DNA from 2 places in the Comamonas sp. NyZ500 genome. Region 2 is predicted to be linked to the other one. Evidence: predicted binding sites of a transcription regulator. Region 2 holds the regulator's gene; the other holds the start of a gene.

Region 1 (10,921 bases), on a different contig from region 2:
ATCGCGGAAACAGATCGCGTCTTTGACCTGCTTGATGGCGTGATGCCGGAGATTGCCTGGCTGGACGACAGCCAGACGCTGACCTACCTGCACGCGGCTATCTCGACGCGGCGCTACCGTGTGGGCGTACCTGAAGTGCCGTTTCACCTCGATGCGCTGCTGGCCGATGCCCCGCTGGTCGGCGGCCTCGCGCCGATGCTGGGCGACCAGCACCTGCGTATTGCGACAGTGCGGGGCTTCCCGACCTCGACCTGGCCGGGGATTCTGGACGACCTCAACCGCCTGGGGTTTGCGTACCGCTGGAGCACGCGCTTTCTCTGCCTCGACAAATCCGAGGCGGAAAAAGAACTCGCCCGCCTGCGCCGCCAGTGGTTCGCCAAGCGCAAGAACGTCATCGCGCTGCTGCGCGAAACGATCTTCCAGCAGGAAAGCCCGCTGGTGGACACGGATGCCAGCAACAAGGCCGCCGACGCGAACGCCGCCTTGCAGGAGCTGGGCAGCGATCAAGTGGCCTTCGGCTACCTCACCGCCACGGTAACGGTGCTCGATGCCGATCCCGCCGTGGCAGATGAAAAGCTGCGCATGGTGGAGCGCGTCATCCAGGGGCGCGGCTTCGTCACCATCCCCGAAACGCTCAACGCCGTGGATGCGTGGCTGTCCTCGATTCCGGGGCATGCCTACGCGAACGTGCGCCAGCCCATCGTCTCGACGCTGAATTTGGCGCACCTGATGCCGGTGTCCGCCGTGTGGGCCGGGCCGGAGAAGAACGAACACCTCGACGGCCCGCCGTTGATCGTCACGCGCACCGAAGGCGCGACACCGTTCCGGCTGGTGACGCACATCGGCGACGTGGGCCACACGCTGGTGGCCGGCCCGACCGGCATGGGCAAGTCGGTCTTGCTCGCCACCCTGGCGATGCAGTTCCGCCGCTATCGCGGCTCGCGCATCTTCGCGTTCGACATGGGGCGCTCGATGCGCGCCACGATCCTGGGCCTCGGCGGCGAGCACTACGACCTCGGGCTGGATGGCGAGATCGCTTTCCAGCCCTTGGCGCGCATCGACCGCGATGGCTACCGAACCTGGGCCGCCGAATGGATCGAGGGCCGCTTGCTGCACGAAGGTGTCGCCGTCGGCCCCGAAGAAAAGGCGGCGGTCTGGTCGGCACTTGGCAGCCTTGCCGGTGCGCCGGTGGAACAGCGCACCATGACCGGCCTGTCGGTGCTGCTGCAATCGAACGCGCTGCGCCAGGCGCTCGCGCCCTATGTGCTGGGCGGTGCCCACGGCAAGCTGCTGGACGCCGACCGCGACCGACTGGGCATGGCCGACGTGCAAGGCTTCGAGATGGAAGAGCTAATGCACAGCAAGGCTGCGGTGCAGGCGGTGCTGCGCTATCTGTTCGCCCGCTTCGATGAGCGCTTCGACGGGGCGCCGACGCTGCTGATCCTCGATGAGGCGTGGCTGTTCCTCGACGAGCCCGCGTTTGCCGCGCGCATTCGCCAGTGGCTCAAGACGCTGCGCAAGAAGAACGTCAGCGTCATCTTCTCCACGCAGTCGCTCGCGGACATCAAGGATTCGAGCATCGCGCCGGCCATCATTGAGAGCTGCGCCAGCCGCATCTTCCTGGCCAATCCGCAGGCGACAGAACCGCAGATTCGCACGATCTACGAAGGCTTCGGCCTCAACAGCCGGCAGATCGAGATCGTCGCCACCGCGCAGCCCAAGCGCGACTACTACTACCAATCCCGTCTCGGCAATCGCCTGTTCGACCTTGACCTGGGGCCGGCGGTGCTGGCCTTCGCGGGCGCTTCCACGCCGCAAGACCAGCGCGACATCGACGCGGTGCTCACCGTGGCTTCCACCGCTTCTTCCACGTTCGCAGCCGCATGGCTGCGCCACCGCAGCCTCGATTGGGCGGCCGAGCTGCTGCGTGACTTCCCCGGCACGCCGCCGGGCGCCGCCTTTGTTCCCACCCATCCGCAGGAGAACCACCCATGAAAACCCATGCTCCCAAGCTCGCCGCGTTGACCGCCGCCTGCGTGCTCGCCTTCGGCATCGCGCAGCCCGCGCACGCGCTGTTCGGCGTCGGCGACATCGTGCTCGACCCGACCAATCTGGTGCAGAACACGCTCACCGCCGTTCGCACGCTGGAGCAGATCAACAACCAGATCCGCCAGCTCCAGAACGAAGCGCAGATGCTCATCAACCAGGCGCGCAACTTGGCCAGCCTGCCGTCCAGCGTGGTGGGCCAGTTGCGCGCGAACCTGGCGACCACCCAGCGCCTCATCGCGCAGGCCAAAGGCCTGGCCTACGACGTGACGAACATCGACCGCGAGTTTTCGCGCCTGTACCCCGAGAAGTACGCCGCCACGGTGAGCGGCAATCAGATGTACCTCGATGCGCAGGAGCGCTGGAAGAACACGCTCAACGGCCTGCAGACCACCATGCAGATGCAGGCCCAAGCGTCGCAGAACCTGAGCGACGACGAAAGCGTGCTGGCCGACCTCGTGGGCAAGAGCCAGTCGGCGGAGGGCGCGTTGCAGGCGATGCAGGCCATGAACCAGTTGCTCGCCCTGCAGGCCAAGCAGTCGATCCAGACGCAGCGGCTCCAGATCACGCAAGACCGGGCCGCCTCGCTGGAGCTGGCGAGGCAGGCCGCGGCCACGGAGCGCGGGCGCGAGGTGACGCGCCGCTTCCTGGGCGAAGGCACGCCGTACACGCCGCAGCCCGTCCATTTCTACAACCGCTGACGGGGACGGCCATGAAGAACGCGCCCGTCCTGTTCGCTCTCACGTCCCTGTTGGCCGGCTGCGACCGGCCGCCCGCGGTGGATGCACTGGCCGCTGACCCGTCCCGGCTGCACACGCTGCGCGCGCAATGCCGTGCGGGCGAGCACGGCGGCGCGTTCTGCGCGCAGGTGGCGCAAGCCGACCTGCGCCGCTTTCTCTCCGGCAAGGCCGGCCCCGGCGAGTACCAGACGCCCGCCGACCTGCCGCCGATTCCGCCCAGCTTCGATGAGCCCGCCGATGGCAACGGGCCAGGGCAGGAGGACTCGCCATGAACGACGTGACCATCATCGACCGTTTTCTCGATACGTTCTCGCGCTACATCGACTCGGGCTTTGGCCTGCTGCATGGCGAGGTGGCCTTTCTCACTGCCACGCTGATCGTCATCGACATGACCATCGCCGGGCTCTTCTGGGCGATGGGACATGCCACCGGCCAGGGCGAGGACGTGATCGCCAAGCTGATCCGCAAGGTGCTGTACGTCGGCGCCTTCGCCTACATCATCGGCAACTTCAACTGGCTGGCCGGCATCGTGTTCCGTTCGTTCGCGGGCCTGGGCCTGACCGCCAGCGGCTCGACCCTGAGCATGGAGAACTTCCTGCAACCGGGCAGGCTGGCCAAGGTCGGCATCGACGCCGGGGCGCCGATCCTCAAGCAGATCGGCGACATGGCGGGATTTCCTGAGGTGTTCGTGAACATCACGCCCATCGTCGTGATGTTCCTCGCCTGGCTGATCGTCCTGCTGTGCTTCTTCGTGCTGGCGATCCAGCTTTTCATCACGCTGATCGAGTTCAAGCTGACCACGCTCGCGGGCTTCGTGCTGGTGCCGTTCGCGCTGTGGAACAAGACCGCGTTCCTGGCAGAAAAGGTGCTGGGCAACGTGGTGTCCTCGGGCATCAAGGTGCTGGTGCTGGCCGTCATCGTGGGCATTGGCTCGGGCCTGTTCGCCGAGTTCCAGGTGCAGCCGGCCGAGCCATCCATCGACCATTCGGTCGTTGTCATGCTGGCCTCGCTGACCCTGCTGGCGCTGGGCATCTTCGGGCCAGGCATTGCGGCCGGGCTGGTGTCGGGTGGCCCGCAGCTCGGCGCGGGCGCGATGGCCGGTGCCGCGCTGGGCGCGGCCGGCGCTGCGGTTGCCGTGGGTGCAGCGGCCACGGGCGTCGGCGGTGCTGTCGCAGCCGGCGCGCGCATGGCTCCGGCTGCGGCCAAGCTGGCCGGCAGCGGTGCACGTGCCGCCGTCGGGGCCGCCAGCAGCGCGAAGTCGGCGTTTCAGGCCGGCTCCGCGTCCGCTGGCGGTGGCTTCAAAGGCGCAGCCGCCGGCGTGGGCAATGTCGCCAAGACCGGCGCGCAGGCCGCCGGGCAGAAGGTGGCCGATGGCGCGCGCTCGATGAAGGAGCGTGTCGCCGCTGCCTTCCGGCCGGATGACGCCCCTGCATCCAGTGGCCCGCAGAGCGCAGCCGATTCGGCAGCGCCTACCGCTGCCGAACAGCCCGCCTGGGCCAAGCGCCTGCATCGCAGGCAGCAACTGACCCATGCCGCGACGACTGCCGCCCACACGCTGCGCGGTGGCGATGGCGGCAGCTCCAGCCAAGGCCCCAGCCTGCGCGATTCCGACTCATAAGGAGATAGACCATGCGATTCAAAAGACCCCAGGTGCGCTACGCCGACACGTCGCAGCCCGCCACGCCGTACCAAGCCGCAGGCCAGGTCTGGGACGAGCGCATCGGCTCGCCGCGCGTGCAGGCGAAGAACTGGCGCCTGATGGCCTTCGGCTGCCTCGCTCTCGCATTGCTGATGGCCGGTGGCCTGGTCTGGCGCTCGGCGCAGTCCATCGTGACGCCCTATGTGATCGAGGTCGATCAGGCTGGGCAGGTGCGTACCGTGGGCGAAGCCGCCACGCCGTACCGGCCCAGCGATGCGCAGGTGGCCTACCACCTGGGCCGCTTCATCGGCCTGGTGCGCTCGCTGTCCATCGACCCCATCGTGGTTCGGCAGAACTGGCTCGATGCCTACAACTACACCACCGACAAGGGCGCCGTGGTGCTAAACGACTACGCCCGCGTGAACGATCCGTTCGCGCGCATCGGCAAGGAGTCGGTGACGGTGCAGATCACCAGCGTGACCCGCGCCAGCGACACGTCTTTCAACGTGCGCTGGACGGAGACGCGCTACGTCAACGGCGCCCTGGATCGCACCGAGCGCTGGAACGCGGTGATTTCCATCGTGCAGCAGACCCCGCGCACCGAGCAGCGCCTGCGTAAGAACCCCTTAGGCATCTACGTCAACGGACTGTCGTGGAGCCGCGAACTGGAAGGAAACGAAGGAGCAAAACCATGAATGCGATTTTCCGTAAATCCGCCTTGCCGCTGATCTTGCTGGCATCCAGCGTCTTGTTCTCGGGCTGCGCCACGCAGGGCAAGCCGCCGCCGGTCATCTCGCTCGACGAGCCGGTGCAAGCCCAGCCGCTGCCCGAGGCGCCGAAGCCGGTGGAGGTCGTGACCGTGCCCGAGGTGTTGCCGATGCCGGCGCAGATGAAGCCCGTACCGGATGCCAAGTCTGCGGTGGAACCCGCCGATGAAACCGTGCGCGTGGCCCGCGCCAATGCCGAGGCGCGCATCGCGCCCACGCGCGAGGGCTACGTCAATGCGATTCAGGTGTGGCCCTTCACTGATGGCGCGCTGTACCAGGTCTATGCGGCCGTGGGCCGTGTGACGGTGATCGCGCTCCAGCCCGGCGAGGAACTGGTGACGGTCGCCGCTGGCGACACGGTGCGCTGGATCGTGGGCGACACATCGAGCGGCAGCGGTGAGGCGTTGCGCGTCAACGTGATGGTCAAGCCGATCCGCTCGGGCCTGAAGACGAATCTCGTCATCACCACAAGCCGACGCACCTACCTGCTGGAGCTGACCTCGACCGAGAAGACGTGGATGGCGTCGGTGTCCTGGGAGTACCCCAAGGACAAGATGCTGGCCCTGCAGCGCCAGGCGCAGGCGGCCAGCGCCGCTGCGCCGGTCGATGCGGGCCTGTCGCTGGAGAAGATCCGTTTCCGCTACGCGGTCAGCGGCAGCAATCCGCCGTGGAAGCCCCTGCGTGCCTTCGATGACGGTGAGAAGGTCTACATCCAGTTTCCGCCGGGCATTGCCCAAGGCGAGCTGCCGCCGCTGTTCGTGATCGGCGCGCAGGGCGACGGCCAGCTCGTCAACTACCGATTCCGCTCACCGTACTACATCGTGGATCGGCTGTTTGGCGCGGCCGAACTGCGCCTGGGCGGGGACAAGGGCGACGTGGTGCGGATCGAGCGCACGGATGGCACGCGGAGGAACTGACCATGAGCCAGGACGACATTCCCGACCATGCCGCGCCGCAGACCGGCAAGGTGGCGCCCGAGGCAATGGCGCTGCGCGCGCAGCCGCGTCCGGTGACTCGGTTGAATCGGCGCACGCTAGCCATCCTCACCGGCGGCCTGTCGGTCGCCGTGCTTGGGGCCACGATCTGGTCGTTGCAGCCGCATCGGCGCGGCGCGGGCGAGCAAACCGAGCTGTACAACGTGGATCGCGTCTCGAAGTCCGAAGGGCTGGACGGCCTGCCTTCCGACTATTCCAAGCTGCCGGCGAAGGTGCCGGAGCTGGGGCCACCGCTGCCGGGCGACCTCGGCCCGGCCATCGTGAAGTCACAGCAGCCGGTGACACCGGCCTATGCGCCGCCAGGCCACGACCCGGAGGATGCTCGGCGCAAGGAAGCCGATGCCGCTGCGGCCTCGACGGTGTTCTTCCGCTCGGGCAATCCAGGCAAGACCGCTGCACCGGCGACTGCGCAAGCCGCTGCGGCGGGCCCGGCATCGGCCTTGGCGGGCTTTGATCCGCTCGCCGCCGGGCCGGCCTCGACGGCGGCACAAACTCAACAATCCGCGTCCGACCCGACCGCCGTGCAGAACCGACAAGACCAGAAAGAGGCTTTCCTGAAAGGCGCTTCTACGGAAACCCGCAATTCCGGCCAACTGACCCTGCCGGCTTCGCCGTACCAGGTCATGGCCGGAACGGTGATCGCTGGCGCGCTGGTGACGGGTATCAAGTCCGACCTGCCGGGCGACGTGATCGGCACGGTGACGGAGCCTGTCTACGACTCGGCCACGGGTAAGTTCCTGCTGATCCCGCAGGGTTCGCGCCTCATGGGCAAGTACAACAGCCAGGTGAGCTACGGGCAGAGCCGCGTGCAGGTGGTGTGGAACCGCATCATCCTGCCGGACACGTCTTCGCTGACGCTCGACAACCTGGCGGGTACCGACCCGGCCGGCTATGCCGGCCTGGAGGATGGGGTCGATTGGCATTGGGATCGCGTTTTTGCCGGCGCGGCTCTGACCACGCTGCTGGGCGTGGGCGCCGAGCTGGCCGCGCCGCAGAACCGGCAGGACGGCAACCGCGTCATCATCGCCGGACAGGGCAGTTTGCAGGACAGCGTGAACCAGGTAGGCCAGGAGATGACCCGGCGCAACATGAACATCCAGCCGACGTTGACCGAGCGGCCGGGCCTGCCGGTTCGCATCATCGTGAACCGCGATCTCGTGCTTCGGCCGTACCAACCGTTGTTCTTCAACCGGGGAGCGATGCGATGAGCACGACCAAGAAGCTGCGGCTGGGGCCGCTGCCGAAGACCGAGAGTGTCAAGCTGACCTTCGCATGTCCCGCTGGCTTGAAGACAGACCTTGACCGCTATGCCGCGCTACATGCGCAGACCTACGGCGAAACGGTCGATGCGGCGACGCTGATCCCGCACATGCTGGAGGCATTCATGGCGGGGGATCGTGGATTCAGGAAAGGAACGACCGCCAAGGTCGTTCCGCAGAAACAGACCTGACGACCTTGCCGCCACTTCAACGACAAAGCGCAGCCTGAGGCTGCGCTTTGTCGTTCCGGGGGCAGTTGGGCTACTATAGAGAAAGGAGAAAGGCAAGTCGGCCTGCTGTTGGGAAACGTCCCCCGATGCAACGCGCTCCGGCTTTCTTCCTCATCGCTCTTATGTGGCACCTAGCCCACAACGCAGCAGTCAATCCAAACTGCCCGAAACAGAGCTAACCTCGCGTCCCATATAGAGTTTCAAGCCCTGGGCGATTTGCGCTCAGGGCTTGACACGAGCAGTTTTTTATGCCGCCAGGCCGCCCCCAGGCAATAAACACTCCTTGGAGGCCGAGTCCACAAGCAGTGGACAAGCGCTGGAGGTGTACGTCTCTCCACAGAATCCACAAACTCCCGGTCCAGAATCTGCCCGACGACAAATGGGCAGAACAATATGATGGACTTCTTCAGCCAGCACTGGGCGCTGGCCATTGACTGGGTTTCCGTGCATGCGGTGACTCCCGTGGTCAACGCACTCCATATTGCAGAGGCAGCAGGCGATCCGCGCGAGATAGCCGCCGGCATCCTGATCGCGCTGCTGCAGCTGTTTCTGATCGGCTGTGTGATGCGGCCGCTGGAGAGTCTGCTTCCCGCCGAACGCTGGGCCGACCGACGCCACACCACGGTGGACCGCAACTACACCCTGCTCATGCTGCTGGGCCTGTTTCCGCTGTTCAGCTTTTTGATCCTCATGCCGGTCGCCCATATGCTGGGCGGCGGGCCTGCCACCGAGGAGGCCAGCGGCCTCAAGGCCTGGCTGCCCTGGTTTGAAGGCCACCCCTATATATTGTTTGCCGTGTACTACGTGGTCTACGACTTCACGTATTACTGGATGCACCGCGCCCAGCACGTCATTCCCTGGTGGTGGGCCATGCACAGCATGCACCACAGCCAGCGCCAGATGAGCTGCTGGAGCAACGACCGCAGCAACTATCTGGACGGCATGCTGCAAAGCTTTGTGCTGGCCAGCGTAGGTCTGGCCATGGGCGTGGAGCCCTCCGAGTTCGCCATGCTGGGCTTGCTCAGCGAGCTGGTGCAGAACTTCTCCCATGCCAACGTAGCGCTGCGTCTGGGCTGGCTGGGCCAAATGGGCGAGCGCCTGCTGGTCGGCCCACGCTTTCACCGCAATCACCATATGCTGCGCGATGCCGAGCGCCCCGAGCGCCACAACTGCAACTTCGGCCAGGTTCTGCCCTGGTGGGATCAGCTGTTCGGCACAGCCCTCTATCACGACGAGGAACTACGCCCCACGGGCGTGAGCGACCCCGAGGTCGATGCCGACAACGAGCGCGGCCTGATCGCCATGCAGTGGTACACCTTGAAGCGCTTCTGGGGAGCCTTCAGTTGCCGCGCGGGCTGGAGGCTGGGCGATGTGTCCTTCGGCCCGGGCTACCGCCCCATTCATGACGACGATCAAGGCTCTGGCTCTCAATCCGAGCAAGGCGTGCAGACGGCCTCTGCCAAATAGCCAAAAAACAGCCATGCCCCCTGCTATTGGGCATCACGGATAATGCAGCATTCGGCGCCCGCCCAGCACCGGCGCGGCGCCCCCTGTTTTGCATACCGCTGAAGCGATGACCCAGACAAGCACAGAATCCCCGTCGCTGCCCTACTCCCCAGACATGACTGACCTCTCGGCGCATACGCCGATGATGCATCGGCGTAAATCCCCCTGAGAGATTTGATTTCAACGTAAAACCTACGCTAGAACCTACGCCAACCAACCTCCTATTCAGGAGGTTTTTTTATGTCGGCTTCTTTTCGGAGCTGAACAATAAATGCGGCGCCAATGTGGACTCATAGAGCTTGATTTTCACCAGTCGATATACTGTATGCATGTACAGTCATCGACTATTGAGCGGCATGCCCGTCCAACTCACTGCCTCCCCAGTTGCTTTGCCTCTGGCAGATTGCAGCGTGCGCGCAGGCTTTCCCTCTCCAGCCGAGGACTTCTCAGGCAAACGGCTGGACATTGCCGAGTTGCTGATTGAGCACCCGCAGGCCACGTTCCTGCTGCGCGTGGCCGGCCCGTCGATGCGTGAGTACGGCATCGATGACGGCGACCTCATCGTGGTGGATCGGGCACTGCGCGCTCGCCATGGCAGCATCGTCGTGGCCGTTCTTGACAATGACTTCACTGTCAAAGTCTTGTACAACGCTGGCGGCAATTTCAGGCTCCGAGCCGGCAACCCCACCTACCCCGACATCGTCCCAAAAGAAAACCAAGAGCTAGAGATCTGGGGCGTGGTTAAGTCCTGCATCAAACGCTTTGCATGAGCATGTATGTTCGCGCTTATCGACGGCAACAACTTCTACGTCAGCTGCGAACGCGCGTTCAGGCCAGCTCTGCAGGGCATTCCTGTGGTCGTCCTGAGCAATAACGACGGCTGCGCCATCTCACGCTCCGACGAGGCTAAAGCCTTGGGCGTGAAGATGGGGCAGCCATTTTTTCAATTGCGCGACCTGGTCGAGCACAAGGGCCTAGTCTGCCTCTCACCGAATTTTGAGCTGTACGGCGACATGAGCGACCGCATGATGTCGCTGGCTGCTGGCCTGGGGCCCACCCAGGAGATCTACAGCATCGATGAGTCATTCATTGGGGATCTGGACGGCGTACGGGATCTGACTCGGCGCGCCTTTGCCATTCGCGCACGCATCTTGAAATGGACCGGCATCCCCACTTGCGTGGGCCTGGCCCCCACGAAGACCCTGGCCAAACTCTGCAACCATGTCGCCAAGGATTCGGAGCGCAAGCCTGGCAGCTATCCCGCCGAGCTGCAGCGGGTCTGCAACTGGGCCGAGCTGTCCGATCAGCAGCGCACCGACATCCTCGGCCGCACGCCTGCCGGCGAGATCTGGGGCGTGGGCCGGCGTATCTCGGCCCAGCTAGCCGAGCAAGGCGTGCTGACTGCGCTGGACCTAGCCAGGTTGCCAGCTCATGCCGCGCGCGATGGCTGGAGCGTCGTGCTGGAGCGCACCGTGCGTGAGCTGCAGGGCGTGAGTTGCATGACGTTGGAGCTGGCCCCTGCAGCCAAAAAGCAGATTGCATGCACCCGCAGCTTCGGGCACCCCATCACCACCTTGCCGCCCCTTATCGAGGCCGTGAGCGAATTTGCAACCAGAGCAGCCGAGAAACTGCGCACCAACGGGTTGCGTGCCGGCGCTCTGCATGTTTTCGCGCACACATCGCCATTCAGGCCAGGCCGCAGGTTCTACGAAACGGCAGTACTTCAACTCCAGCCGCCC
Region 2 (10,921 bases):
TTTGACATTGTCGTCTGGCGCGGGCGGCTGATGGAGCAAGGAAAGGCAGGCTGCAGCAATGAGTGCGCACGTCCCTGGTTTGTCCTGTGGTGGTGCTTCGAGCGCGTTTTCAGGCTCTGACTCCCCGGTGGTTGAGGAGACTCCATGCGCTGAAACCGAGCGAGATCACGCACCAGGTAATCCAGTGCTATAGAGGGCCTGGTGCAGCCTGGTTCGCCCGCAGCGATTGCCATCGCCTATGCCATTGCTGCATGCGGCGTTGCAGCCGCAGGTCTGAGGGGCTGGGTGTTGGCTATCCGCTGGTGGTGATCAAAACCTGAACGTCGCTCCGACGATCGGGCCGCTCTGGCTGAAGTCCAGTCGCTTGCCGTCGTCACGGTAGTCCACGCTCAGGTGGCGGTAGCCCACGGACACAAAGATGTTTTCCTTGACTTGGTAGTTCACCGAGCCGTGCACCTGCCAGGTGAACTTCGAGCCCACATCCAGCCCACCCATATCGGCATACACCAAGGTGGACCAGCGCGGCGCAATATCGTAGCGCCAGCGTGCGGCGACCACTGGGTCGACGAACGAGGTGTTGGACTGCGCCGAACCCACCCCTGGCACACTCACTTCGGCCTTGATCTGCCATAGGCGCAGGCCCGCCATCAGGTCAACGCTCGACTGCGGACTCAGCATCCAGTTGTGCCCGCCGGTCATCGTCAGCGAGGTCTGGCGAATCTTGGCATTTGCGCTCAGGCCTAAGGGTAAGGCAGCCTTGTCCGATGTAGCGGCGTAGCTGAAATCTCCCTGCAGCACATATTGTCCCTTGCGTGCCGTGCCGTTCACAAAGGCTGCAGCGTCCAGGTCCTCCAGAATGTCCGAGAACGATTTGTTCACGCTCACCGTTGGCGCTCCTCTGAACGGGCGGACGCTGCCGTCCAGCCCCGTCATCCATACATAGGGCGTGAGCTGAAAGCGCCATGCATCGGCTGCCGTCTTGTCCTGTGCCCAGGCCGGCGTGCCTGCCAGCAGGCTCACGGCCAGCGCCGCCGCTGCCATACCCGGAGTGGTGTTGATGTGCTGGGTCATTTGTCTCTCTTACAGCGTGTTCTTGTAAACCTTGCCATCCTTCATGATCAGGCGCAGGTTATGTTCCGGGTTACTCAGGAAGTCCAGATTCACCGTCGGGTCGCCATCGGCCACCAGAAGATCGGCAAATGCGCCAGGGGCTATGCGGCCCAGCGGCTGGGGATAGGGGTTGCGCTCGCCCGACAGGGCCAGCAGTTCGCCGTTGGTGCCCGTGGCCTGCTTCAGCAGCGTCATGGGGTCGTAAAAGCGCGTCAGCTTGGCCAGTTGCTTGCCCTGTGTGACCGTGCCCTTGGGACTGAACAGAATGTCCGTGCCCCAGCCCGTCTTGATGCCGTACTTCTGCGCCATCTCATAGGCGCGCACCGTGCCCTGGGCCACGCGCGACTGGCTCTCGCGGCGCACTGCATCGGTGTAGGGGTTGGCGTCCTCGTCCTGCAGAAACGGCTGCAGGCTCCACCACACGCCCTCGTCGCGCATCATGCGCGCACTTTCCTCGTCGGCCAACTGGCCGTGTTCGATGCTCTTTACTCCCGCCTTGATGGCCCGCTTGATGCCTTTGGGGGTGTAAACATGCGACATCACATAGGTGTTCCAGTCTGCGGCGGCCTCCACGCCGGCGCGCAACTCCTTCTCGGTGAACTGGGTGCTGTCCAGCGGGTCGTACAGCGATGCCACGCCGCCGCCTGCCAGCATCTTGATTTGCGATGCCCCCAGCATCAACTGCTCGCGCACGCGGCGCAGAACCTCGGTCTCGCCATCCGCAATCATGGCCACGCCGGTTTGCTCCACCATGCTCAGCGGCTCGTTCGCTGCACGCGGAATATCGCTGCGAAGGCGGAAGTCGCCATGGCCCGAGGTCTGAGAAATCATCGCCCCGCTGGGATAGATGCGCGGGCCCGGGATCATGCCCTCGTCGATCGCGCGCTTGAGCGCAAAGGCGGGGCCGCCCGCGTCGCGCACCGAGGTAAAGCCGCGCATCAGCGTGCGCTGCGCCTCCTGCGCGGCGGAGATATACAGATAGCCCAGATCTGCCGTCATGGCCGTCATCTGCGGAATGGCTGCCAGCATGGTGTGCCAGTGCGTGTCGATCATGCCCGGCATCACCAGCTTGCCCTGGCAGTCGATCACTTGCGCACCTTCCACCTTCTCGCCGGCAGAGGGCAGGGCGGCAATCAGCTTGCCCTGGATCAGCACCTGGACGCCTTGGCGCACCGACTTGCCCGTGCCGTCAAACAGGCGCAGATTGGTCAGCAACACGGGGCGGTCGGCCGGCCTGGCCGCCCCGCCCGCGCCTGTCTCGGCAGCATGCAGGGTCACAAATGGCGCCATCATGGCCGCCACCCCGCCCACAAACATGCGGCGCGACATATCGCTCATCACCCGCTCATGCAGCAACTGGCACACCACGCTGCCGCAGGTGCAGGCTCTCGGGCGAATCGGGCCGGTCTGCCACGCCAGGCCGGCAGCGGTTGCGATTGCGTGATTCATCTGCTTTTCCCTTTTTTCAAAATGAACAAGAGACGTCGCTGCCGGCGTGACAAATGGAACCAAAGGCTCACAATTTGATGCACCGATGCTACACGACGATCGGCCATGAAAAAGCGCCCCACCGCACGAGGGCGATGGGGCGTTGCTTGCATTATGAGAGCGGCCGAGAAGTGGCTGCGCTGCAGTCGAGCATGCTTAAACCGGGCGGTGCACCAGAACCGGAATGCTGCTGTTGACCAGTACGCGCTGGGTCTCGCTGCCCAACAAAATGCCGGCAATGCCCTTGCGGCCGTGTGATGCCATGCAGATCAGATCGCAGTTACCCTCCTGCGCCTGCTTGATGATGGCCTGATTGATGGAGATATTCGTGACCCGCACCGTCTGGCAGGCCACGCCCTCGGTCTTGGCAATGTCCAGGGCAGCTTGCAACACCTGATCTGCTTCCTTCTGGGCGCTTTTGTCGAACTCTGCAGAGTTGTAGGCGATCAGCGCCTCGGCTCCGTAAATCATGGCTGCGTAATCCGGCATCACATACAGCGCCGTCACCTGTGCGCCTTGTTCCTTGGCCAGTTGTATGCCCGCGCGCAGCGCGGCCTCAGAGAGCTTAGAGCCGTCCGTAGGAATCAAAATGTGCTTGAACATATCCAGCCTCCTTGCGCATAGGTGCGCGTTTTGTTGCCAAATCAATTCGATCGATCACCGAACTCATACTCACACTCCAGGGCTGCTAATGCAACACCTTGAAATGAGTATTCAGACGGTTTCTTGATGGAAATCAAATTCATGAGGTTGCAGGTAAAATCCGCCTCAAGCCCTTATCCATAAAGCGTTGGAAGCTATCAAAAGCAGACTATCCGAAGGTCTTGCGCAGCCTGCTCTGCGGCTGTTGCCGGTCGGCAGGCTGGGCTGCCTCTCGCGGTGCTGGGAGCAGGCCGTTGTCAGTTTGGCCAGTTGGGCATCGGTCGAGCCGATGGTCTCGCCGTCGGCAATGCGCCATGGCAGGCTGTCGAAGGAGGCCTGCCTCAGCTCGGTCACAATCGGCTGTATATGGCGCAGGGTGGGCGACCGTAATTCAGGTTCGCCAGGTGGCTGCTGTGCGCTCATCTATCGGCATCGCCCTGTATCAAGGTCTTGAACGCAGTGCGGTGCACTTGCGCCTCAGCCTTCGCGACCAGATTGAAGGTCAGCTCCATGCGCCGAATGCCGGCAGCCTGCTGCGAACGGCCTCCATGCGCTGAAAGGCATCTATATAAGCCGGTTTGAAGGCAAGCGCCTTCTTGCCTGTAAGGGCCATGGCCAGCAGCGTAAGGCCATCACGGACGATGCGGTAATCGGGGAGTGTGCGCCCTGCGGATCCAGTGAATTCGGCCGGGGGCGTGGAGTCCTTTGAGAGTCGTAATCAGATTTCAACTGCGGCCCTTGCCGTTGGGTTGGGCGTGGGCTCGCCAATCTTGTGCAAGGTGTTGCGGTCGGTATGGGCAAAAGGTTCGCTCTGGCCGGGGATGGTCAGCGTGGTTTCCTGCTCGTACGACCAGGTGCCGTCCGAGTGCTTGGTGATGGTGATGGTATAGGCGTCGGTTCTGAAGGCGTGCTCCAGAAACGGGTTGCTGGAGATGCCGTTGACGGTGGAGCCGCGCTCGGCCCTGAGGGTGAAGCTGGTGGCGTCGGCCGTGGTCTTGCCCGTGGCCATGGCGGTCTGTCCGCGCGGGATGGTCAGGGTCTGGATGATGTTGCCGGTGGCAGGCTCCCACAGCCAGTAACCGACCTGGTCGTGAAAGGTTTCCACATCGTCGGGCTTGACGATGCGTGTGTGGTAGCGCATGCCATAGAAGAGCTGTGGCCCGTTGGTTTGCGCATCGATGGGCTGGCACTCCATGTGCTCGATAAAGGCCTGCTTTTCGGGGCCGTCAGCCTTGGGGTTGATGTCCAGGCCGCGCTTGCCGGTCCAGATGCCGGCCATGCCGGTGAGGGGGCCGAGGTTGGCCAGGGTATTCACATCGGGCGTGGGCTCGGTGTAGATGTCTTTGGGAAAGTTTTCCATATCGTGTAACGGGCTTTCACTTTGAATCTGTTGAAGCCAGTTTACAAGCCATGGACTGAGGGCTTCTTGACGGCAGTCAAGCTGTCAGGTGCTTTCTTCGGTGGTGAGCGTAAAGCGTGCACTTTCGCCGCGCTGGGCGGCTTCACGCGTGAGGAAGATCAGCACGCGATAGCTGGCACCACGTTCGATGCGAAAGGTGCAGATGTTGTTGTTGGCCGAGCCTTGGCATAGGGGCTGGGCAGAGCCGTCCTTGAAGACGTTCATCTGGCTGGAGGGGTTGTTGGTATTGAGCGTGACGGTCATGCGCTGGAAGGGCCGCGTTTCGAGCCCGTATTGCACGATGCCGTTGCCCGTGATCTGGCCGCTGTAGGAGTTGGTGTAGCCGCCCGGGGTTGTAAAGGCGGCCTGTGCCATGGAGCTGCTGCTGAGATGTAGTGTCATGAGACTGAGCAGGGCAGCAGTTGCAAGCATCGGTTGGAAGCGGGTCATGCAACTCTCCTGAATGTGTTGGACAGGATGGCGCTCCTGGCGCAGCGACGGGTGTCTATGCCGACAGCCAATCCACCATCCTCCACCGCCGCGCCCTAGCGGCAGGAGACATTGCGCCAACTGAATTTGCCGTCGTTAAAGAACTCTGTCCATACCGACATGATGGGAGCCTGACGGTAAGAGAACGTAATCTGGTTAGGGATCTTTGGGCCTAGTGCGGCAGGCTGTCCATCCTTGTCGAAGACCTTGACGATGTAGAGCGTGACGCCTCCGTCCTCGTCAGTGTGCAGGACTACCCGGTAGTCCTTGGTGAAGAGATCCCAGTCGAATTGCTTGGTCACATACGTGTGCAGACGGACAAAAGCGCGGTTCGCGTTCTTGGCGGCAGGATTAACTTTTCTCATGACGACACTCCCTGTTGCTCAACGACTTGCCGCAGGACCTGCGAGCTGACATTTCATTGCATTTGACTGATGTTGTATCAAGAGGATGTAAGGAAGTATGTAGGCACTTACAGATCGCGCTAATGGACAGAGCAGATCTGCTGTGTGAGCTTCTCTGAAGCGCTGGGGAGGTGCTTTGCCGGTGCCGCTGTCATCTTTTCTTGATGAAGTGGCCGTGCTAAGTAACTGAGTGAAAAGATAGATTTTTTTAATGAAATCTATTCTGAGCCGGCATGGGTTTGAGCGTAAAAATTGCCTGATGATGACAATTTTGAGAGAGGCGCATTGAATTTCAGGATGACGATGCTCTGGCCTGAGTCAACGAAAGCAGGGCTGAATCGCCTTGCCTGAATTCCAACAGGCAAGTCATCGGTAGGTGCTCCCGAAATACTAGGCAATGCGGTGGCTGAGCAGCTGGCAAGCGTCCAAAAGCCAGCCTATCCAATCCTTGAGATATGTCACCGTGCAGGCTCAGGGTTCACCGTGGCTCTGGCAAGTCTCGCTCTGCCAGTTGTCTCTCAGGCCGGTCGTCAAGCAGTGTTAAACCCTGAACCTATTGGTGATGTAGATTTTGTTTCTGCTGCACTTTTCGGTAAATTGGGCGTAGGAAAATTCTGATTTTGATGTGCAAGTGGCGATCTAGCCTGATGCCCTACTGAATTCAAAAAAAAGCCCATGTCCCACCACCTGCAATACACTTTTGCCTCCCGTCTAGATGCCTGGATCAGGCACATGAAGCTGGCCAAGCCTTGCCATACGCAGCAGATGGCTTATGAGTTGGTGATCGACAGCTGGGTGCAAACCAATGCAGAGCTTGGTGCTTCGCAGGAATTTTTGAAGGCCTTGCGCCGGCGTCGGCTGTGCGAGGAGCATGGCTGGCGGGGGGTGAATACGAGCGTTGCGCACTGGGATCTGGATGATGCACACACTGTGCGGATCTATCTGCACGAAGACGGCTCCATCGTGGTGCAGCAAATGGACTCGCAGAATCTCCAGATTCTGTTCACCTTGCCTGGGCATCGTGAGCGATTGGGAGAAGTATCGGAGCGATGTGCCTAGCAGCCAAAAAAATGCCCGCGCAAGGCGGGCAAGTTTTGGGGTCCTCTCGATCCGGTTCTGCAGCTCACACAGTCAATGCATTTGAATAGTTGGCAGAGGCGCTACTTTGGCCTCAATCGCCGTTTATCGCTCTTGCACTGTTGCTGACGCGTTTGAACGGTTGACAGGTTGCCCCATCGGGTGCGGCCAGCAACTCCTGACTGGCTGGCCTGCATTTTGCAGCCATGACTTGCAAATCACTTGCCCATCCTGTACCGAGGCAAGCGTGCGACATGCAGGACTGCTATTCGATATTTCTGGCTCCTTAATGTTTGCCGGTGGAGGCGGGCCGGTGTACCAGCACCGGGACATGGCTGTGCGTCAGGACGCGCTGGGTTTCGCTGCCCAGCAAAATTCCGCCAATACCTTTGCGACCGTGTGAGGCCATGCAAATCAGGTCGCACTGCAATTCCTGCGCCTGGTGAACAATGGCTTGGTAAACAGAGGCGTGGGTGACTCGCACAAAGTTGCAGGGTACGCCTTCAGGTCTAGCAATCTGGTCGACGAACTGCAAAGCCGCATCTGCATCGCTGTTGGCACTTCGCTCGAACTCTGCGCTGTTGTATGTCAACAGCGCGTCTGCGCCGTAGATGATGGCGCGGTAATCGGGCATGACATAAAGGCCAGTCACCTTGGCACCTTGTTCACGTGCAAGCAGAACGCCAGCACGCACGGCAGCCTCTGACAGTTTGGTGCCATCGGTGGGAATGAGCAGGTGCTTGAACATGTTCAGCCTCCTGATGCCGGAAGATGTGCCTGAGAATCAATCTATTCCAATATTTCGAGCTGCGCAATGCCTAGTTCTTGAATGCAGCAGAGTTGTAGACAGGAGGTAAGACTCTGTAACGAGGGGCGGTCGCGTCGAGTTGTCTCATTCCTCGGGCGAAGGAGGAACGCGATTGAGGATTTCGCCAGTGGCCTCTATCTCGAACTGTTGTGGATTGAGCCAGTTGACCTCTTGGTGATCGGAAGTTTCAAAGTAAATGGCAGATGGGCGTATGGAGATGCCGTGTGGCATGTCGACCTCATCAAAACTCTGATAGACCAGAATCAGGCGCAGGTTTCCATTGGCGTCTTTGGCCTGTATGTGCTGCAAGAGCTTGCGGTAGGCACTCATAAGACGCCCTCGTTGACATGTGTATATGAATGTTTCCACTGTCGAAGAGGTGCCGCAATACCCTGATCCGGGTATCCGTTCTGACGGATATTCGCGCCTGACAAGGAGTTCTGAAGGCTGCGAGGCATTGTGCGAAATGCGTCCCGCGGACAGGCCCAGGCAGAACATCAGCAAAAAATTTACATGGCGATCCAGATCGTTCGGCGCAAATACAGAGGGCCTGCTCTGGCGGTATCGAGTTTTTTGCCTATGCACTGTTGGCAAAGTTGTCTGGCGCCATATCTGCCGGCCGATAGGCCAAGAGTGTTGAGATGGCTTTGTGTTGGATGCATATGGAAGCTTTGTTGCATCTCCTGCAGGCCTATCGCGGGTCGGGCTCGGGCTGCATAAGTGCAGGCAGTCAAACCTCACTGTGCTTCAGACTTGCGGCGCTGTTTGCTCATGGAGTGCCATACGTTCTAGCGCGGCGCAGACATCGGCCATGCGTCCGCAGATCAGCAGGCATTCGGGCTGCTTGCGCGGTTCTCGCTGCACGATTTTGAGAAGTCGCGGAGCAGCAGCTTGTGTCGACTCATCGGTTACTAGCGACTGCAGCTCTGGGGTCGCTGCAATGGCCTGAGGATAAAGCGTTTTGCTGCCTAGACGGCTGCGGCTGCGGCCGCGGTTGGCGCGCATGACCGGAATGCTGATCTGCTTCGCCTTTGGACGGTTGCTTGTGAGCGATACGGGTTCTGCAGCGGCTTTGCTTGCGTCATCGGAGCTGAAGTTCGGGCTGAGCGACAGCGTGGCAGGCAGGCTCTTCAGAGTCAGGCGTGTCAAAGTCTGCAGTGATGTGGCGAATCCCATTTGGCAACTCCTTTTGATGGCCTTGCGGCATGGATAAGGGCAGGATTGCATTCTTTCGGCAAAGCTCCGCCCAGGGCGAAGCTCAACGGCTTCGCGCCTACTGCCTGGGCTTGTGAGGGAAAGAGGCTCAGTGCCTGCGCTGCATAGACGGAGGGACGCCGTCTGCCCGTTACATGAACATGCTGTTGCGGATAAGGCCTACGGCCAGGCCTTCGATGGCGAATGGCTCTTCAGGATCGACGTGAATGATCTTGTAGTCGGGGTTCTCGGGCAGCAGCTCGATGCCCTGAGGCGTGCGCTTGAAGCGCTTGACGGTAACGTCATCACCGAGGCGGGCCACCACAATCTGGCCATTGCGCGCTTCATGCGTAGCCTGTACCGCCAGCAGGTCGCCGTCCATGATGCCCGCGTCACGCATGGACATGCCACGCACCTTGAGCAGGTAATCGGGCTTGGCGGCAAACAGGCTGGGTTCGACCGAATAGCTCTGATCGATATGTTCCTGGGCCAGAATAGGCGAGCCGGCAGCGACGCGGCCGACCAGGGGAAGCACCAGCGGAGCCAGGGCCGTGAGCGGCAGCGCAAAGCTGGCACCGCGTGCCGCATTGATGGTGCGCACGGTATCGGCGCGCAGGCGAATGCCGCGCGATGTGCCGCTGACCAGATCGATGACGCCCTTGCGCGCCAGTGCCTGCAAATGCTCTTCTGCAGCATTGGCCGACTTGAAGCCAAAGGTACTGGCAATCTCGGCCCGGGTAGGGGGCGCACCCGTGCGAGCGATGGTGGACTGGATGAGGTCCAGAATCTGCTGCTGGCGGGGAGTGAGCTTGGGGTGGTCCATGGGCATTCCTTGATCGGTCGATGATGAATACTGTGTGTTCATCCAGTACCTGTATTTTTAATCAGTTTGAAGAGGACTGCAAGTGGAACGTGACAAAAATATCGTCATCCTGGGCACCGGTGGCACGATTGCCGGTGTCGCAGAGCAGGCTGGCGCCAGCGTGGGCTACCGTGCGGCCCAGCTGGGCGTGGCTCAGCTGCTGCAGGCTGTGCCGGACCTGGAGCGCGTTGCTGCTGCATCTCTGCAGGCGGAGCAGCTGGCGCAGCTGGACAGCAAGGATATGGATCACGCCACCTGGCATGCACTCGCGCTGCGCTGTGCAGAGCTGCTCGCGCGTGATGATGTGAGCGGCATTGTCATCACCCACGGCACCGACACCCTGGAGGAAACCGCCTGGTTTCTGCAATGCGTTCTGCGCCCGACTAAGCCCGTGGTGTTGACCTGCGCCATGCGCCCGGCCACAGCCATTTCGGCCGACGGCCCGGGCAATCTGCGTGATGCCGTGGCCTGTGCGGCCGATACGCAGGCTGCTGGCCGCGGTGTGCTTGCCGTGGTGGCGGGCCGGGTGTTCAGCGCACGCCAGGTGCGCAAGGTGCATCCCTACCGTGTGGATGCCTTTGATGGCAGCGGCGCCGGTCCGCTGGGCTGGGTGGAAGAGGGGCGGCTGCGCTGGGCAACGGGCGGGCTGCCGGTCGTTGCGGCCAGCTCCACTGCAATCGCTTTACCGCCCGCAGATCACTGGCCCCTGGTGGAGCTGCTGCACAGTCATGCCGGCTGCAACAGTGCCGTTGCGCTGGCGGTGGTTCAGGCCTGGCATGCGGAAGGCGTGCGTGCCGTGGTGGTGGTGGGCACGGGCAATGGCACGGTCCATCAGGCATTGGGGCCGGCGCTGGACTGGGCGCAGGCGCAGGACATGGCTTTGCGCATCACGACCCGGTGCGAGGAGGGGCAGGTGGTGCAGGCCGAGGGAGCGCAGGATGGCCGTGTGAGCAGCCTGCCGGCGGTCAAGGCCAGAATCAGCCTGATGCTGGAGCTGATGGGCTGGCCTCACGCATTGGATTGATGCTCTTATTATGAGAGCTTCTGGCCTGCGTTAATAAAGAGTATTTATGGTGTTTGGGTCTGAAGTTCAATGAATTTAGGCGCAGGCAGCTATGAATATTGATGGCTGCAATGCCATCCTTGGTGCAGCTATCCCGCCGGCCGGAAGGCCGGGAGCGCGAGCTTCAAAAACAAAAAAGGCCGGTGAAGACACCGGCCTTTTTTGCCCAGAGATGCCTGGCCGCGAAAGTCGGCAAGGCTCCATGAGCGAGTGATCAGGGCGATCAGGAAGCCAGAGCGGCCAGAGCGCGTTCGGTGATTTCTTCCACGCTGCCTGTGCCGCTGATGGCGCGGTACTTGGGGGCCGCTGCTGCATCGGCCTTGGCCCAGTTGCTGTAGTAGTCCACCAGAGGACGTGTCTGGCTGCTGTAGACGTCCAGGCGCTT

The links. Region 2 encodes LexA, which represses DNA repair genes until DNA is damaged. Its sites were predicted from a motif close to ACTGTATNNNNATACAGT; they were not measured.
Region 1: JAO85_RS17270 (LexA family transcriptional regulator) is a predicted target of LexA. The motif match lies at 9,503-9,520, and genes of this name have one in related genera.

What each region holds. Positions count from the first base shown of each region.
Region 1 covers NZ_JAEIJE010000012.1:26,448-37,368, forward strand. Annotated here, with positions in the region: gene trbE (conjugal transfer protein TrbE) at 1-1,995, shown strand, start outside; gene trbJ (P-type conjugative transfer protein TrbJ) at 1,992-2,747, shown strand; gene JAO85_RS17235 (hypothetical protein) at 2,759-3,058, shown strand; gene trbL (P-type conjugative transfer protein TrbL) at 3,055-4,404, shown strand; gene trbF (conjugal transfer protein TrbF) at 4,416-5,120, shown strand; gene trbG (P-type conjugative transfer protein TrbG) at 5,117-6,109, shown strand; gene JAO85_RS17255 (TrbI/VirB10 family protein) at 6,112-7,395, shown strand; gene JAO85_RS17260 (DUF2274 domain-containing protein) at 7,392-7,637, shown strand; gene JAO85_RS17265 (sterol desaturase family protein) at 8,070-9,143, shown strand; gene JAO85_RS17270 (LexA family transcriptional regulator) at 9,539-9,952, shown strand; gene JAO85_RS17275 (Y-family DNA polymerase) at 9,959-10,921, shown strand, end outside.
Region 2 covers NZ_JAEIJE010000007.1:160,806-171,726, forward strand. Annotated here, with positions in the region: gene JAO85_RS13110 (YfaZ family outer membrane protein) at 310-1,071, opposite strand; gene JAO85_RS13115 (amidohydrolase family protein) at 1,081-2,559, opposite strand; gene JAO85_RS13120 (universal stress protein) at 2,755-3,201, opposite strand; partial or broken gene JAO85_RS25630 (Rha family transcriptional regulator) at 3,743-3,919, opposite strand; gene JAO85_RS13130 (FABP family protein) at 3,959-4,600, opposite strand; gene JAO85_RS13135 (hypothetical protein) at 4,685-5,089, opposite strand; gene JAO85_RS13140 (hypothetical protein) at 5,185-5,493, opposite strand; gene JAO85_RS13145 (hypothetical protein) at 6,265-6,591, shown strand; gene JAO85_RS13150 (universal stress protein) at 6,896-7,357, opposite strand; gene JAO85_RS13155 (hypothetical protein) at 7,502-7,747, opposite strand; gene JAO85_RS13160 (hypothetical protein) at 8,165-8,644, opposite strand; gene lexA (transcriptional repressor LexA) at 8,763-9,434, opposite strand; gene JAO85_RS13170 (asparaginase) at 9,517-10,497, shown strand; gene adk (adenylate kinase) at 10,760-10,921, opposite strand, start outside.